Regions from separate parts of the Serinicoccus hydrothermalis genome, predicted to be linked through region 1. Evidence: predicted binding sites of a transcription regulator. Region 1 holds the regulator's gene; each other region holds the start of a gene.

Evidence for each region. The regulator LexA, encoded in region 1, represses DNA repair genes until DNA is damaged. The targets are predictions, from matches to a motif close to TCGAACANNTGTTCGA.
Region 2: SGUI_RS13155 (HNH endonuclease signature motif containing protein) is a predicted target of LexA. The motif match lies at 1,519-1,534, and genes of this name have one in related genera.
Region 3: SGUI_RS04105 (DUF6504 family protein) is a predicted target of LexA. The motif match lies at 3,743-3,758, and genes of this name have one in related genera.

What each region holds. Positions count from the first base shown of each region.
Region 1 covers NZ_CP014989.1:1,065,662-1,071,234, reverse strand. Annotated here, with positions in the region: gene SGUI_RS04950 (sensor histidine kinase) at 1-66, shown strand, start outside; gene SGUI_RS04945 (Sir2 family NAD-dependent protein deacetylase) at 63-953, shown strand; gene SGUI_RS04940 (PRC-barrel domain-containing protein) at 998-1,330, shown strand; gene lexA (transcriptional repressor LexA) at 1,434-2,153, opposite strand; gene SGUI_RS04930 (LysM peptidoglycan-binding domain-containing protein) at 2,421-2,828, shown strand; gene SGUI_RS04925 (hypothetical protein) at 2,832-3,368, opposite strand; gene SGUI_RS04920 (glycoside hydrolase family 65 protein) at 3,405-5,573, opposite strand, start outside.
Region 2 covers NZ_CP014989.1:2,818,029-2,823,601, reverse strand. Annotated here, with positions in the region: gene SGUI_RS13165 (endonuclease/exonuclease/phosphatase family protein) at 1-468, shown strand, start outside; gene SGUI_RS13160 (hypothetical protein) at 504-1,079, shown strand; gene SGUI_RS13155 (HNH endonuclease signature motif containing protein) at 1,602-3,740, shown strand; tRNA gene SGUI_RS13150 (tRNA-Lys) at 3,816-3,888, shown strand; gene SGUI_RS13145 (alpha/beta fold hydrolase) at 3,905-4,699, opposite strand; gene SGUI_RS13140 (condensation domain-containing protein) at 4,719-5,573, shown strand, end outside.
Region 3 covers NZ_CP014989.1:866,804-872,376, forward strand. Annotated here, with positions in the region: gene SGUI_RS04095 (DNA polymerase III subunit alpha) at 1-2,733, opposite strand, end outside; gene SGUI_RS04100 (SAV_6107 family HEPN domain-containing protein) at 2,793-3,230, opposite strand; gene SGUI_RS04105 (DUF6504 family protein) at 3,301-3,681, opposite strand; gene SGUI_RS04110 (IS110 family RNA-guided transposase) at 3,833-4,918, opposite strand; gene SGUI_RS04115 (polyprenyl synthetase family protein) at 5,330-5,573, shown strand, end outside.

The DNA of each region.
Region 1 (5,573 bases):
GAGGTCGACTCCCGGCCTGGCCGCACCCGTTTCGTGCTGACGCTGCCTCGGAAGGGATCGCCATGAGCGCGGTCGGCCCGCTCGACGCAGCGCTGACCGTGCCCGCCCCGGCGGTGGTGGAGCCGGGGGCGTATGCCCGGCTCCGGGAGCTCGTGGCGGGTGGGGGTGCGGTGGCGCTCACCGGGGCGGGGATGTCGACGGCCAGCGGCATCCCGGACTACCGGGGGCCGGACGGCACCCGGCGGGTCCAGCCGATGCAGCACGGCGAGTTCGTCGGCTCCGCCGCCGCCCGGCAGCGCTACTGGGCGCGGGCCTACGTCGGCTGGACGCGCTTCGCCTCCGCCCGGCCCAACCCCGCCCACCGTGCCGTCGCCGACCTGGAGCGGCTGGGCCTGGTCCGCCACGTCATCACGCAGAACGTCGACGGGCTGCACCAGCAGGCGGGGAGCCACCGGGTGCTCGAGTTGCACGGCACGCTGGACCGCGTGGTCTGCCTGGACTGCGGGGAGGTGACGACGCGGGACCAGGTGCAGGAGTGGCTCGCCGACGCCAACCCCGGCTTCCTGGTCGCGGTGGACGCCACCTCGCCGGTCCGGCCGGACGGCGACGTCGCGCTGCCCGAGGCCCAGGTGCAGGCCTTCCGGCCCCCGCTGTGCCTCGTCTGCGGACGCGACCGGCTCAAGCCGGACGTCGTCTTCTTCGGGGGGTCGGTGGACAAGGGCGTCGTCGAGCGGGCCTACACCTTCGTGGAGCAGGCCCGGGTCCTGCTGGTGCTCGGCTCCTCGCTGCAGGTGATGAGCGGCTACCGGTTCGTGCGGCGGGCGGCGCGCGAGGGCATACCCGTCGCCGTCGTCACCCGGGGTGGCACACGCGGGGACGCCGAGACGACCGTGGGTGTCGACGCGCTCGTGGGGGACGTGCTTCCCGCGCTGGTCGCGGACCTGCGTGGTTAAGTGGGGGAGGACGGCCCGCCCGGGCCGCGTGCGAGGAGGTCGCTGTGGTCACCTACGAGCAGCTGGGTGAGATGTACGACGCCGAGGTCGTCGACCAGGACGGGCACAAGGTCGGCGGGATGGACCAGGTCTATCTCGACAACGGGACGGGCAACCCCGCGTGGGTGTCGATCCGGGCCGGCTGGTTCGGGGGCCGGAAGATCCTGTGCCCGGTGTCGAACGCCACGATCCAGGGGGGCCGGATCCAGGTGCCCTACCCCCTCGCCATGATCAAGGACGCACCGGACATCCCGTGCGACGGTCACCTGACCGAGGACGAGGAGGAGCAGCTCTACGACTACTACTCCGTGGACCAGGGGCCTGCGCCCTCGGCCTGAGCGGGAGTCGCGGCGCCGGCCCCCGGAGAGGATGGAGGGGCCGGGGACCGACGCCGCGGTCGGTGGGGGCGCGTGCCGCGCCCGGCATGGGGACGGACCGGGGTCAGACCCGGCGCAGGACCGCCGTGACCTTGCCCAGGATGACCGCGTGGTCGCCGTCGATCGGCTCGTAGGCGGGGTTGTGGGGGATGAGCCAGGTCTTGCCGTCGCGGTGGCGGTAGGTCTTGACCGTGGCCTCGTTGTCGAGCATGGCGGCGACGATCTCGCCGTTGACGGCCGTGGGCTGGCGCCGGACGACGACCCAGTCGCCGTCGCAGATGGCGGCGTCGATCATCGAGTCGCCGACGACCTTGAGCAGGAACAGCTCGCCGTCACCGACGATCTGGCGGGGGAGGGGGAAGACGTCCTCCACGGCCTCCTCGGCCAGGATCGGGCCACCGGCCGCGATCCGGCCCACCATGGGGACGTAGGAGGGCTGCGGCCGGGAGTCGCCGATGCCCGTCTCGTCGTGCACCTGGTCGGGGGCGCCGCCGGCCTCGGCGTCGCCGCGCCGGTAGCCGGAGCCCTCGCTGCCGGGGTGCACGACCTCGATCGCCCGCGGGCGGTGCGGGTCGCGGCGCAGGTAGCCCTTGCGCTCGAGCATCTTGAGCTGGTGGGCGACCGAGCTCGGTGAGGTGAGACCGACCGCGTCGCCGATCTCGCGCAGGCTCGGCGGGTAGCCGCGGTGGTCGACCGAGTCGCGGATGACGTCGAGGACGCGCCGCTGCCGGTTGGTCAGCCCGGCGCCGCCGTCGCGATCCGGCATCTCGTGAATCGTGGCCATGGTCTCCATCCCCTCGTGCGGGTCCCAACCCTCGTCCCGTCCGCGGCCTCCGCGCTGCGGACTTGTGGGCATCATGCCTGGTCAGAGGGTATGTCAGTGGTGGGTGCTTGAGTTTCTGACATGAACACAGACTACGCCGGGCCCAGGACGAAGGCAAACACCTGTTCGGTCCGCGTGTCGACAGAGTCCGACGTGTGTGCTATCAATAGGACAGACGTGCGATCGGACGTATGTCCGTCCCGCACCGCCACGAGGAAGGTGAAGAGCATGAGCACCGCCATCGCGCACGACATCCTGAGTCCCCTCCCGGTCACCGCCCCCCGCGAGGTCACCCGCCGGCACCTGCGGCTGGTGCCGACGCCGACGCCGGGTATGCCTGTCGCCCGGGCCACCCCGGCGCGGGCCCTGCGGCTGACGCGTCGTGGGCGGCTGGCGCTGACCACCACGACGAGCATCGTCGTCGCACTGGTGGCGTGGTCCATGCTCGGCCTGCTCGGTCCGGCGGACGCCACGTCCTCCGTCGTGGTGGAGCGGGGCACCACGCTGTCGCAGATCGCGGCGCAGGAGCTGCCCGACGTCCCGCTGAGTCAGGCCGTCACGAGCATCCAGCGGGCCAACAGCCTCAGCACCACCTCGGTGGCGGCCGGTCAGGAGCTCGTCATCCCCGGACGCTGAGCGTCAGGCCTGGTGGACGGCGTCCCAGACGACGCCGAGCTGGTCGGTGGGGATGAAGTAGCCGGACAGGTGCGGGTCGAACATCAGGCCCGCGATCTCGGCCTCCTGGTAGGCCTCGGCAGTGTCCACGAGCTCCTGGGGGGACAGGGCGATCGCCCGGAGGTCCTCCTCGGGGGCGACCATCTCGTTCTGCACCGCGAAGTGCCGGGCACGCTCGGCGCTGGTGTAGGTGAGGAGCATGAGCTGCCCGTCGATCTTGGCCGCGGCGGGTGACTCCATCCCCGGGTCGCCCACCGCGATGAACCACCAGTAGGGCAGGTCCATGGTGGCCCGCCACAGGTCGGCCATGCCCTCGTGGTCCTCCGGCCCGGCGACGCGGGCGGCCAGCACGTCGGTCTCGGTCTCCTCCGGCTCGGCCAGCTGACCGAGCCGGGTCGTCACCGGGGCCCCGTCCACGGCGGCGGCCGGTCGTTCACCCTGGTAGATCGACTCCGAGGGTCGATCCTCGCCCTGGAAGGGCATGTCGGTCGGGTCAGTCATCCCGACAGTCGACCACAGCACGCCACGCAGGGCCAATCACAACGCCTCGCGGGGAGGGGAGGCGGTGGACTCCCACTCCTCCTCCGGCCAGCTGTGCGGGACCACCGCCGCGGGGCGTGCGGGACCGTCCGGGGACCGGTCGGTGGGGATGCTGGCGGTGCCGGCGTGCGCGCTCGGCGAGCCTGCCAGTCGTGGGCCCTGGTCCGCGAGCGGGACGGTGACCTCGTCCCCGTCGACGTGGACCTGCTCGCCGCGGACCTGGAGGCTGACCGGCTCCCCGACCTCGACCGCCAGCCGCACCTGTTCCGGCTCCACCGTGATCCGCACCCGGGAGCCGTGCCAGCGCATCCTCCAGGTGAGCCCCGGCCAGCCCTGGGGCAGCCGAGGGTCCAGGGTGAGGATGCCGCCGTGGTCCCGCATCCCCCCGAAACCGGCCACCAGTGCGCTCCACACGCCACCGGTCGAGGCGACGTGCACCCCGTCGCTGGCGTTGCCGTGACGGTCGGCGAGGTCGACGAACAGACCGGCGTAGAAGTAGCGCAGGGCGAGCTCGTGGTAGCCGACCTCCGCCGCCACGATCGACTGCACCACGGCCGACAGCGTCGAGTCCCCGGTGGTGATGGGGTCGTAGTAGGCGAAGTCCGCGAGCTTCTCCTCGGCGGAGAAGGCGTTGCCCGCGAGATAGAGGGCCAGGACGACGTCGGCCTGCTTGAGCACCTGGTAGCGGTAGATGACCAGCGGGTGGTAGTTGAGCAGCAGCGGCCGCTTGTCCGGGGGCGTGGCGTCCAGGTCCCACACCTCGCGCTCCAGGAAGTGGCTGTCCTGCGGGTGGACCCCCACCTCATCGTCGAACGGGATGTGCATCCCGTCGGCCGCCCGGGACCAGGCCTCCACCTCGTGGTCGGCGAGGTCGAGGCGCGTCACGGCGCGGGCGAACTGGGTGGGGTCCGAGGCCCGCAGCTCGCGGACCGCCTCGACCGCCGCCCGCAGGTTGATCTGCGCCATGACGTTGGTGAAGAGGTTGTCGTTGACGATCGTCGTGTACTCGTCCGGTCCGGTGACGGCGTGGATGTGGAACTCGCGGTTGCCGTTGGTCTGCCAGAAGCCGAGGTCTGCCCACAGGCGCGCGGTCTCGACAAGGATGTCGACGCCCTGGTCGAGGAGGAACTGGTCGTCGCCGGTGGCCCGGGCATACTTCATCAGCGCGTAGGCCACGTCGGCGTTGATGTGGTACTGCGCCGTCCCCGCCGCGAAGTATGCCGAGGCCTCCTCGCCGTTGATCGTGCGCCAGGGGAAGAGCGCGCCGTACTGCGCCATCTCGGCCGCGCGTCGCCGGGCCGCCTCGAGCATCCCGTGCCGGAAGCGGAGCGCGTTGCGGGCGGCCTGCGGGTGGGTGTAGACGAGGAAGGGCAGGACGTAGCACTCGGTGTCCCAGAAGTAGTGCCCGCCGTAGCCGGAGCCGGTCAGGCCCTTGGCCGCGATCCCGTGCGAGCCGGACCGCAGCGAGGCCTGACCGAGCTGGAAGAGGTTCCACCGCACGGCCTGCCGCAGCTCGGGCTGGCCCGGCAGCTCGACGTCGGACTCCTCCCAGAAGCGCGCCCAGATGACCGCCTGCTCCTCCTGCAGGGCGCTCACGCCGCGATGCAGAGCCCGGTCCAGGGTCCGCGAGCAGCGGTCGGCGAGCTCGCGCGGCGGCACGCCCCGGGAGGTGTGCACGGCGACGAGCTTCTCCAGCCGCACCGGGCGGCCCTCCTGCGCCTCGACCCGGATGACGTGCTTGGCGAGGTCGTCGCTCACCGACGTCTGCGCGGTCCACGGGTTGTCCGTCTCGACGGCGTGGTGGACCATCGTGGCCAGCGTCATACCGGAGTTGTGGCAGCGGTAGCCCAGGAGCAGGCGCCCGTCGCGCGGCTCGGCGAGCACCGGGTCGAGCACGCGGTGCTCGAAGGACTCGGCCTTGCGCGGGTCGACGCCCTCGCCCATCGCGGCGCTGGTCACGTGGTACTCGTCCGAGCCGTCCTGCCGGTTGAGGATCTGGCTGGAGATGTCGAGCGCCGCGTGCCCGTCGAGCATCTCGACCTCGAAGGTCATGACCGCCAGGTGGCGCTCGACGACGCTGGCCATCCGCGAGGAGGTGATCTTGACCCGCTTGCCCGAGCTGGTGCGCCAGACCACCGAGCGGCGCAGCAGCCCGGCGCGGAAGTC
Region 2 (5,573 bases), 1.8 Mb from region 1:
TACGTGGCGGGCAAGCGCGCCTCCTCCTACATCTACGACGACCAGGGCCGGTCCGGCGGGCTGGGCCGCTTCGAGCGCTTCGTCATCGTCGGCGACTACAACGCCGACCCGGTCGACGGGGACTCGCGGGACGGCGCGATCAACCAGCTCCTGGACAGCCGCGACGTCCGGACGAGGGTGGTGCCCGACAGCGAGGGGGCCGTGGAGCAGGCAGAGCTGCAGGGTGGCGCCAACCTGGACCACGTCGCGGACCCGGCCTTTGACACCGCGGACTTCACCGACTCCCCGGAGCCGGGCAACCTGCGGGTGGACTACGTGCTGCCGAGCCGGACGCTGCCCATCCTCGACGCCGGCGTCTTCTGGCCGACCGAGGACGACCCCCTCTTCCGTCTCGTGGGCACCTACCCCTTCCCCACCAGCGACCACCGGCTGGTCTGGGCGGACCTGCGCCTGCTGCACCGGGACTGATCCGCCCCTCGCGGCCCACGGCATACCCTGGGGTCATGACTGGGACGCCGGAGGAGAACGGACCGTCCGCGCGGGGCGGGCAGCCCCCGCTGCCCGGGCCGGGTGACGAGACCGAGCAGCCGAGGACCATCATCGGTGGGCCGGCGGCGGAGGACTCGCCCGGCTGGCGACCCGAGCAGGCGGGTGCGGGCGGCCGCGCGGAGGTGCCGGCCCGGAGCGGGGAGCCGACGCCGACCCCTGCGCGCATCACGACCTTCTTCAGCACGACGCAGCGGATCGGACGCTGGCAGGTGCCCGCGGTCCTGACGCTCTCCGGTGGATTCTCCGAGTCGGTGCTGGACCTGCGGGAGGCGGTCGTGACCTCTCCCGTCGTGGAGCTGCGGCTCAACGACATCTTCTCCAGCTGCAAGGTCATCGTCCCGCGGGGCGTCGGGGTGGACGTGCCGGGCGGGAGCGCGCTCTTCAGCGAGCTCAAGGGTGACTACGAGGGCGTCTCGGACCCGGGTATGTGGCGGCTCACGATCGTGCACAACGGCGCCGTCAGCAGCGTGCGCGTCCTCTCGCTGGACCCCGGCGAGACCGAGCCGAAGTGGTGGAAGAAGCTCTTCTGAGGATCGGCGGATCGTTGATCTCTGCCATCTCGCAGGACATCGGTGACGGTTCTGAGTCAGGACATGGGTGACAAGTTCAGGGTCGTGTGATGGTGACATTTCTGGGCGGTCTTGGGCCCGGGGTGGTGTTGCTGGACCGGGCTGATGCGCCGCGCGGGGCGGTGAGCACCTTCTGCTTCGAGCACGGCATCTCGCGCATGACGTTCTACGCGATCCCGCGACGCACGGTGGACGAGGGCCCGGCGGCGGCACCGGAACCGCGGTCACGCCTGCCCGGGCCGGCATCGAGTACGTCCGGCCGACCCACAGGCACACGACCCAAGAACGGCTGAACGACACCGATGTCCTGACACATCAACCGTCACCAAAGTCCTGGTGCAGAACTGCCACCGATGCCCTGAGACATCACACGCAAGAAAGATCGCCGCGGCTCTTGTGTTCGTACAGGTGTTCGAGTATGCTGGTCGTACCAGCCCACCACCTTGGTGGGCGTGGGAGGGTTCCTCGGGGGAGGTGAGTGTCATGGCGGTCACGGCAATCGAGCCGCAAGGGTGCGCGGAGGATGCTGCGCTGGAGGCCCTCGGTGTCGTGGCGGCGACCCGGGCGGGGCTGGACGCGCGGCTGGTGGAGGCGGCCCGCCTGGTCGTCGCGGTGACCGGGGCGGCGGTGCTGGCGCAGAAGGGGTTCACGTCGGTGGAGGAGCTGAGCCAGGGGCAGCGCACGAAGTGGCGGGCGGAGACCAAGCGGGCCGCCTGCGCCGAGGTGCAGGCCCGCCTCGGCATGGGCGTCACCGAGGCACGCCAGCTCGTGGGACTGGCCTGCGCGCCGGACGGGGTGCGCACCTTGGTGCTCGGCGCACTCGACCGGGCGGAGGTGACCTGGGAGATGGTGCGGTCCTTCTGGCGGCGCTGCGGGTCCCTCGAGGCCGACAAGGCGCTCCTGGTCGCCGAGGGCCTGTTCGGGACCGACCCTGCCGTGGTCGTCACCGAGCGCCTGACGCCCGAGGGTGACCTGCGTGAGCGCCCCTGGCACCAGGCCGACTACACCACGGCGCTGGCGCGGGAGGCCGCCCGGGCCGAGGGTGAGGACGCGCAGGCCGAGCGGGAACGCCGGCGCAAGGCCTACCGGGCCCGCCGGGCCACGATCACCGTGCACGACGACGGCACCGCGACCCTGGAGGCCACCGGCCCCGCGATCTCGGTCATCGCCGCGCACAGCCGGGTCGAGCGCGCCGCCCGCCTGCTGCGCAAGCAGGGCGACCCGCGCACCCTGGACCAGCTGCGCTCCGACGTGCTCATGGCCCTGCTCGTCCACGGACAACTCCCCGTGCCGCAGGACGAGCCCGGCGGCAACGACCCGAGCCCGGAGCGACCTGGCGGGAGCGACCCGCGCCCGCACGCACCTGGCGGGAGCGAGGCGAGCCCAGACGGGCCGGTCGGGAGCGACCTGGGCCGGTCACCCTCCTGCGGCAACGACGTGGCCGGCCCTCCGGAGGGGTGGGCCGACCTGTTGACCCCCGATCTCGAGGGCATCGCCCGGGTCGTGAGCGGGATGCCGACCATCGAGCTGCAGGTCATCGTCCCCTGGGACGCGCTCACCGGCCGACCGGCGTGCACCCGTTGCGCCGGGACGTCCGTCGCCGGTCCCGGGCACGGCCACGGCCACGGGAAGGACCCTGCCCCCACCGACCACGGCCACGGGCTCGGGGAGGACTCTGCCTCCGCCGAGCACGGCCACGGCCTGGGCCTCGGGGAGGACTCCGCCCTCGCCGACCCCAACAACGGTGATGGTCGTGAGCGTGCTTCGCGTGGGCGAGGGGGCGGCGTGGGGCTGGTGCTCGGGCGGCACCCGACCTTCCTCTCCCCCGGGCACCTGCGCGAGCTCGCCCTGGCCCCCGGCACCACCCTGGCCCGGCTGCTGACCGACCCCGCCGACGGAAGGCTCGTCGAACGGTCCATCACCGCCTACCGCCCCGACGCCGCCATGCGCCGACAGGTCCTGGCCGCCGACGTCTACTCCCGGGCCCCCGGCACCCGCCGACCCGGTACCGTGTGCGAGCTCGACCACGTCACCCCCTGGGCACCGGAGCGACCCGGAGGCCCGACGGCCGAGACCAACCTCGTCGCCCTCGCCAAGTCACCCCACCAGCTCAAGACCCTCGGACGGGCCCTCGCCCGGATCAACGACCTGCGCGACCTCACCTGGACCACGCTGCTCGGCCAGACCGAGACCACCCGGGTCCACGACTACCGCCAGTACAGCGCAGCACCCGACCTGGCCGAGGCGCTCGACCACGCCGTGCCGCTGGACCCTGCCCGCACCCACGAGCACCCAGCGCTGCGCGAGGACCTGGACGCCAGACGCGACCTGCTCAACCGCGCCTTCTACGCCGCCCTCGCGCACCGCGGCCCCGGCGCCTTCCTCACCGACGCCGACGACCACCCCGGCACCGGCGAGCACGGCGGCCCCCTCTCCGGCTGGATGTGGGTCACCCGCACCCACTCCGGTCGCCGCCGCGACGGCGCCCACCCCCACACCCCGACCCCGGAAACCGTCCTCGGCCTGGCGACCACCGACGAACCCGAACCGGACCCCGGCGACACAGACGAGCCCGGCACCACCGGCTGGCGCATCCCGCCCGGAGAGCCCCCACCCTTCTGAGCACCGTCCGCCGGGACAGCGGTTAGCCTGGGACGCCGGAGCCGACGCCGACCACCACGGACGACGTCGACCTCCGGGCCTCTAGCTCAATTGGCAGAGCTGCGGACTTTTAATCCGTAGGTTCCGGGTTCGAGCCCCGGGGGGCCCACCGCGGAGGAGCCCGCTCAGCCTCGGCGCAGCCCCGCGCCCACCGCGACGTGCTCGGCCACCAGCCCGGGCCAGGCCATGAGCCCATAGGGCGTCTGGGCTACCACCACCCTGCTGACCGGCAGCAGCTCCCCCAGCGCCACGGCGGTCGAGACCGGGTGCGACGGGTCGTCCTCCCAGGCCAGCACGAGGGTCGGCACCGGGATCCGGCCGACCTGCTCCGGGTCAGGCAGGTCCGTCGCCGCAGCCCCGCGCAGGATGGTCGGCAGCAGCTCCTCGGCCACCGTCGGCTCGGTCGCCGGCGCGTCCGCGAGCGCCGGCGGCCCCGGCGCCGTGCTCGCCTGGTGGACGAAGGCGCCCACCCCCTCGGCCTCGATGAGCGCGGCGTCGGCGAGGTATCTCTCCCGCTGCGCGGGCCGGGTCGACCACGCCGTCGGCGGCACCACGAGGCACAGGGTCGCGAAGCGGTCCAGGTCGGCGAGGGCGGCGTGGAGCAGCGTCCCCGCCCCCATCGACGGTCCGATCCCGTGCACCTGCTCCCCCGGCGCCACCTCGTCCAGCAGCGCCAGGAGGTCCTCGGCGAGCCGGCTCCAGTGGTAGTGCTCGGGTCGCGGCGTCCCGCTCGAGCCCCCGTGCCCGCGCGCGTCGTACCTCAGGACGCGGTGCCCACGCAGCGCCCGCGCCAGGTCCAGCCCCAGGTGCGCGTCGCGGTCGCGCGAGGAGGTCAGCCCGTGCAGCTGGACGACCACTGGGCCCTCCTCACCGCTGGTCTCGAAGTCCAGGCTGGCGTCGCCCACGCGGAATGTCGGCATGCGCCTAGAGTACGAGCGCATGCGGCTGACCAACGTGGGGATGATGGTCCTGCCGCCCGGGCACGTCCAGAGCTACTCACCCCGGGTGGGTGCCCTCGGGGCGAGCCTGCCGATCTCCTTCGACCAGCGCCGGCACGTCGAGGCCGGGTCACGTCCGGGCTCGTGGATGGCGATCTCCTTCCGGCTCCCGGCGGGCACCACCCCGGCTCAGGTGGAGCAGGCCTGGCTCGCCGTCCTCGCCCGCCACGGCACGCTGCGCACCACCTTCTCCCGCTCCCCCGCGGGCCTCCTCGCCCTGCACGAGACGGCCCTCCACCCCGGCACCTGGCGCGAGCACGAGACGGGCGGCAGACCCACCCGCGACGTCGTCCGGGACGTCTTCGACGCGGCGTGCCAGCCGTTCGCGCGGCCGTCGCACGAGCTCTGCCTCGTCCGGCCCGACGAGCCGGACGCGACCGGCGACGACCGCCCGGTGCTGCTCGTCGGGGCCGACCACGCCCACGTCGACATGTGGTCCGTCGTCGTGCTCGCCCGCGACCTGCTCGCCGGCCTCGACGACACCCTGCCCGGCACCGAGGCTCCCGCGTTCGCGGCGCATACGCGCGAGCTCGAGACCGCGCCTCCCGCCCCGCAGCAGGTGCACGATCGCTGGTCGCAGATCCTCGCGGCCGGGGGCGGCTCCATGCCCACCTTCCCCCTCCCCCTCGGCGACCTGGACCCCCGACCCGAGGAGGTCGTCGAGGTCCGTGACCTGCTCGACGGCCCGGGCTGGACCGCCTTCGAGAACGCGGCACGCGAGCAGGACGCGCGGCCGACCGCGGTCGCGGTGGCCGCCCTGACGCAGGTATGCCTGGAGCTGGCCGGGGTACCGCTG
Region 3 (5,573 bases), 200 kb from region 1:
GGGCACACCGGACCCGGATCCGGGCCTGCTGCCGGGCGCAGAGGGGTCGCCGTCCGCCCCGCGCGGGTCCACCCGCTCGACCCGGTAGGTCGCGCCCGAGGCGTTGACGTCGAGCCCGAGCACGTGGACCCCCATGGTCCTGGCCTCGTCCAGGATGAGCCGCTTGGGGTACATCCCCGGGTCGTGGGTGAGGACACCGGCGAGGAAGGCCGCCGTGTGATGCGTCTTGAGCCAGGCCGACTGGTAGGTCGGGAGCGCGAAGGCCGCGGCGTGCGCCTTGCAGAAGCCGAAGGAGGCGAAGGCGGCCAGCACCTCCCAGATCCGGTCCACCTCGTCCGGGCGGTAGCCCCGTGCCGTGGCCGCCGCACGCCACCACATCTCCACCTCCTGCTGCCCCGCCGGGCTGCCCATCGCCCGGCGCACCTCGTCGGCCTGGGCCAGCGTCACGCCGGTGGTCTCGGCGACGATCTGCAGCACCTGCTCGTGGAAGACCACCACCCCGCACGTCTGCTCCAGGTAGGGCACCAGGCTGGGGTGGAGGTACTCCGGCTCCCCCCACCCCTGACGTGCGTGGAGGAAGGGCCGGATCATGTCGGACTTGACCGGGCCGGGGCGGAAGAGCGAGATGTCGATGATGATGTCGGCGAAGTTCTCGGGCGCGAACTTGCCGACCAGCTCCCGCTGCCCGGGCGACTCGATCTGGAAGCAGCCGAGGGTACGGGTGGACTGGATCAGGGCGAAGGTGTCCGGGTCGTCGAGCGGCACCTGGGCCCGGTCGTCCAGGTCGATCCGCGCACCGTCGACCCGCTCGACCTCGTCGAGGGCGTGCGTCATCGCCGACTGCATGCGGATGCCCAGCACGTCGAGCTTGAGCAGGCCCAGCTCCTCGACGTCGTCCTTGTCGAACTGGCTCATCGGGAACCCCAGCCAGCTGGACTCGACCGGGGTGCGGTCGAGCAGCCCGGTGTCGGACAGGACCACCCCGCACGGGTGCATCGCGATGTGCCGGGGCAGGCCGTCCAGCGACTCCACCAGCTCCATGAGCAGCTGCATCCTGGGGGCGTCCAGCCCCTGACGGCGCAGCTCGGGGAGGTCACGGATCGCGGCGCGGGCGTCCCGGGCGCGGATGTGCGGGAAGGCCTTGGCGATGACGTCGACCTCCCCCGGCGGCATCCCCAGCGCGGCGGCGACGTCCCGCACCGCGTGCCGCACCCGGTAGGTCTCGGTCATCGAGACGCAGGTCACGCGTTCGGAGCCGAAGCGTTCCAAGATGCGCTCGTAGAGCTCGGTGCGCCGGGCGGACTCGACGTCGATGTCGATGTCCGGCAGCTGGGCGCGCAGCGGTGAGCAGAAGCGCTCCATGAGCAGGCCGTGCTCCAGCGGGTCCACGCCGCTGATGCCCAGCAGGTAGGTGACCAGGCTCCCGGCCCCCGACCCGCGGGCCGCCACCCGCACGCCCTGCTCCCGGATCAGGTCGCACACCTGGGCGACCGTGAGGAAGTAGGTCGGGTAGCCCAGCCCGGCGATGACGCCCAGCTCGTCCTCGAGCCGGTCGTGGATCCGGCGCAGGGACGAGGACCCCGTCCCGGGGTAGCGGGTGGCGACGGCCTGGGTGCAGCGCTCGGTGAGGACCTGGTGCACCTGCCCGACGCCCTGCACCCCCAGCACCTCCGGCTCGGGCAGGTGGACCGCCCCGATGCCGAGGTCGGACCGGGCGTCCTGGTGGCAGGCGGCCGCCAGCTCCAGCGTCTCGCGCAGCAGCTCCTCGGCACGGGCCCCGGGGCCGGCCGCGTGCTCGAGCTGGCGGGCCAGGCCGTGCATGGCGGAGGTCGTCGCCAGGTGACCGGCGCTGCTGACCCGGTCCAGGTGACGCTCGTCGAGCGCGACCCGCCGTCGGGCCGCGTCGAGGACGTCGACCACCCGGGCCTGCTCGGGTCGGGCGTGCCGCACCGCGGCCGTGAGCACGGCGGGGACCCCCACCTCCCGGGCCAGCGCCCAGGACGCCGTGGCGTGCGCCAGGCTGCCCGGCGTGCCGTCGGGTCCTCCGTGGCAGACCACCTCGACCCGCACCGCCCCTGCCGGGAGCAGCCGGACCCAGGCCAGGAGCAGCTCCCGGGCCCGGTCACGGCGGCGGGCGAGCAGCGCCCTGCCCACGTCGGAGTCCGGACCGAGCAGCAGCACGACCGGAGCCGCCCCGGCCGTGCCGGCCGCCGCCCGGGCGACCAGCTCGGGGGTGACCCGGGGGACGGAACGCTCCCCCGCCAGGTGGGTCTGGGTGACCAGGCGGCACAGCCTGGCCCATCCCGCCCCGGCCTCGGCGCCACCCCGCTGACCGCGGGCCAGCAGCACCACCCGCGGCTGCTGGTCGTCGACCAGCGTCCCTCCCTTGACCGGGCTGCGCGGGCCACGGCGTTCCGGGCGGGCGTCCGGGCCCTCGCCCCACCCACGCCCCGGGGCCACCTGACGCCGGTCCTTCCGCTCCTCGGTCCTGAGCCCGGTGACGAACGGGCTCCGGGCGACGTCGAGGTGGCCGGCTCGTCCCACCGGCCCGGACGGCGGACCCGCCAGGGCGAGGTCCACCCCCAGCACCGGCGCGACCCCGGCCTCGCCGCAGGCACGGACGAAGCGCACCGCGCCGTAGAGGCCGTCACGGTCGGTCAGCGCCAGCGCCGACTGCCCCAGCCCGGCGGCTCGGGCCACCAGCTCTGCCGGGTGGGACGCGCCGTACCGCATCGAGGCGCTGGAGGCGACGTGCAGATGGACGAAGTCGTCGCCGGCCCGGGTCACCGGGCTCACCCGTGACCCAGCGGGACCAGCTCGGCGTGCACCGGTACCTCGCACGGCAGGTGCAGCGAGGCACGCACCAGCTCCAGGAAGCGCTCCCCCGCCCGGACCAGGTCGTCGGCGTCCCGCGCGGTGACGGTGACGCTGCCGGCGCCGCGCTCCAGGGCGACCCGCCGCCGACCGGAGGCGGCGAAGAACGCGGCCCACTCGGTCAGCTCCGGTGCGACCGAGGAAAGCACCTCCCAGACGCTGCGCGGCCGGCTGCGGGGGACCGGCGTCGTGCGGGCGGCCAGCAGCGCCGCCCCGGCCCGCAGCGCAGCCAGGTGGGCACAGGTGTAGCGCTCGGCCGCGGTGGCGCTGTGGCACGCCTCCAGCAGCACCCCCCGTGATCGTTCCAGCAGGTCCAGCACGGCTCCGGCCGTGACCCCTGTCTCGATGACCGTCATCTCGTCGTCCTCTCCGTCGCTCTCGTCCTCGTGCTCATGTCGTCCTCACGTCCTCACGTCGCCTGCCCGCCTAGTCGGCCACCCGTTCCAGCCACCACCGCCCGCCCTGGACCAGGTCGTAGACCCCCGTCCCCGACGCCCTCCCGGCACCTGCCTCCACCCGCCAGACCACCCGCTCCAGCTCCGGCCGGGCTGCGGCGGGCTCCTCGTCCGCCGGGTTCGCCGGGTTCGCGCTCGTGCGCGCGTCCTCGCTCCGCCACCACGGCACCCGCTGGGTCCACCGGCCCAGCACCGCACGCACGAGATGCACCCGGCCCCGCCAGAGGAAGACGGTGGGGACCGGCGGGGACCCGCCGTCGGGGTCGAGCACCACCGCCCCGTCCAGCCGGACCCCGTGCTCGTCCGCGGCCCCGGTCCTGACCTCGACCGGTTCGTGATAGCTCCTGCTCATGCTGCGCCTCCTCGCGGACGATGAACCCAGGTCGATCACGAGGTCGCGGACGACCTCGTGATCGAACTTCTGTTCGATAGATGGGTACAAATGTACGACTCGGCTCCGACAGACTCAACCCCTCAGGTGAGCCTGATGCTCCTATGACCTGTCAAGCGGCTGGATCGAGGGTTGATGGTGCTTGCGGTGGGGCTGTGTCGTGGGCGAGTTCGGCGCGGATGGTGGGCAGGAGCTCGCGGATGAGGTAGCGCTTGAGGCAGCGGATGATCTCGGGTTTGCTCAGGTTCTGCTCGCTGCGTCGGGCCCGGTAGGCCTTGGTCCTGTCGTCGTGGCCGAGACGGACCATGATGATCCGCCAGAGGGCTTCGTTGGCGTGTCTGTCGCCGCCGCGGTTGAGCCTGTGGCGGTCGGTGCGTCCGGAGGATGCGGGTAGTGGGCTGACCCCGCACAGTGCGGCGAAGGAGGCCTCGGAGCGGATGCGGTCGGGGTTGTCTCCGGCGGTGATGAGCAGCTGGGAGGCGGTGTCGGGGCCGACTCCGAAGTGGTCCAGCAGACCGGGGGCGGTGTGCTTGACCAGGGCGTCGAGGTCGGCGTCGGCCTCGGCGATCTCCTCGGCCAGGACCAGGCAGCGGCGGGCGGTGCGGCGTAGCGCGAGCTTGACCGCCTGCTCGGGCTCGTGCAGGCGGTCGCGGTCCGGGCGCAGCCGCGCACACGCCTGGACGCGGGTGGTGCCGCTGAGTCCGTGCAGCTGCCCGCGGACCGGGTGCGGCGCGGTGATGACCAGCTGCACCAGGGCGGAGCGGGCAGCGACCATCGCCTTCATCGCGGCCCTCTTGGTCGCCTTCAGCGCGCGCAGCGACTCCACCGGCCCGGTGCGCGTCTTGGGTGTCGTCGTGGCCGTCCTGGCCAGCACGGCCCGGGCTGCGGCCTCGGCGTCCAGCGGGTCGCTCTTGCCCCGCTGACGACGCTGCTTGCGATCGGCGCGGTCGACCTCGACCACGTCCACGTCCTGGGCTGTGAGGTAGCGGGCGAGCTGGGCACCGTAGGACCCGGTGCCCTCGACCCCCACGCGGTCGACCTGCCCGTGCGAGCTCAGCCATCCCAGGGCTCGCCTGTTACCCGCCGCGGTCGCCGGGACACTCCTGGTGCCCAGCAGCCGGCCCTGGGCGTCGAGCGCGGCCAGGGTGTGCGTGTCGGCGTGGGTGTCGACCCCGCCGATGACGGTAGATGTCACCATGATTGGCGTCCTTCCGACTCTGATCCAGTTGGTTGGACACGCACCACCGGTCGGGCGGACAGCACAGTGACGAGGCCTACGCCAGGCTCCTATCAGGTCACGATCCGTCCGGCTGGTGCGTGCGCCCCGCCCGGCGACAGATCAGGCCAAAGGCACCAAGCCGGTGGACAACAGGGTCAGCCGGGCGGGACTTCCATCGAGCGTAACGACGGCACCAACAGCATCACTGTGGACAACTTCTGCGCCCGACGCAACGTCCGCAGCACGATGGACCCGTCGGCAGGTCCGGGTCGCAGGAGGGGGTGACCCGGACCCGCCGGCGCAGCGGATAGGCTCGGGTCAGGGCGACCAACCGGGCCACCGCCCTCCCGGCCCACCACCGGCGACCCCGTCCGCACAGGAGGACTCGTGATGCTCGTCCTGGACGGCGTGGACCTCCGCCCCCGCGTGCAGCGGGCCCTGGACGAGCACCTCGCCCGCCAGCGCACGGTGCTCGACGAGCTCGGTCCCCCGATGACCCCCCTGGTGGACGCTGTCGCCGAGCTGCTCTCCGGCGGAAAGCGGCTCCGGGCGGCCTTCCTCTACTGGGGCTGGCGCGCCCTGGGGCAGCCGGACGACCCCGCCGTGGTCCGCGCCGCCAGCGCCATGGAGATCT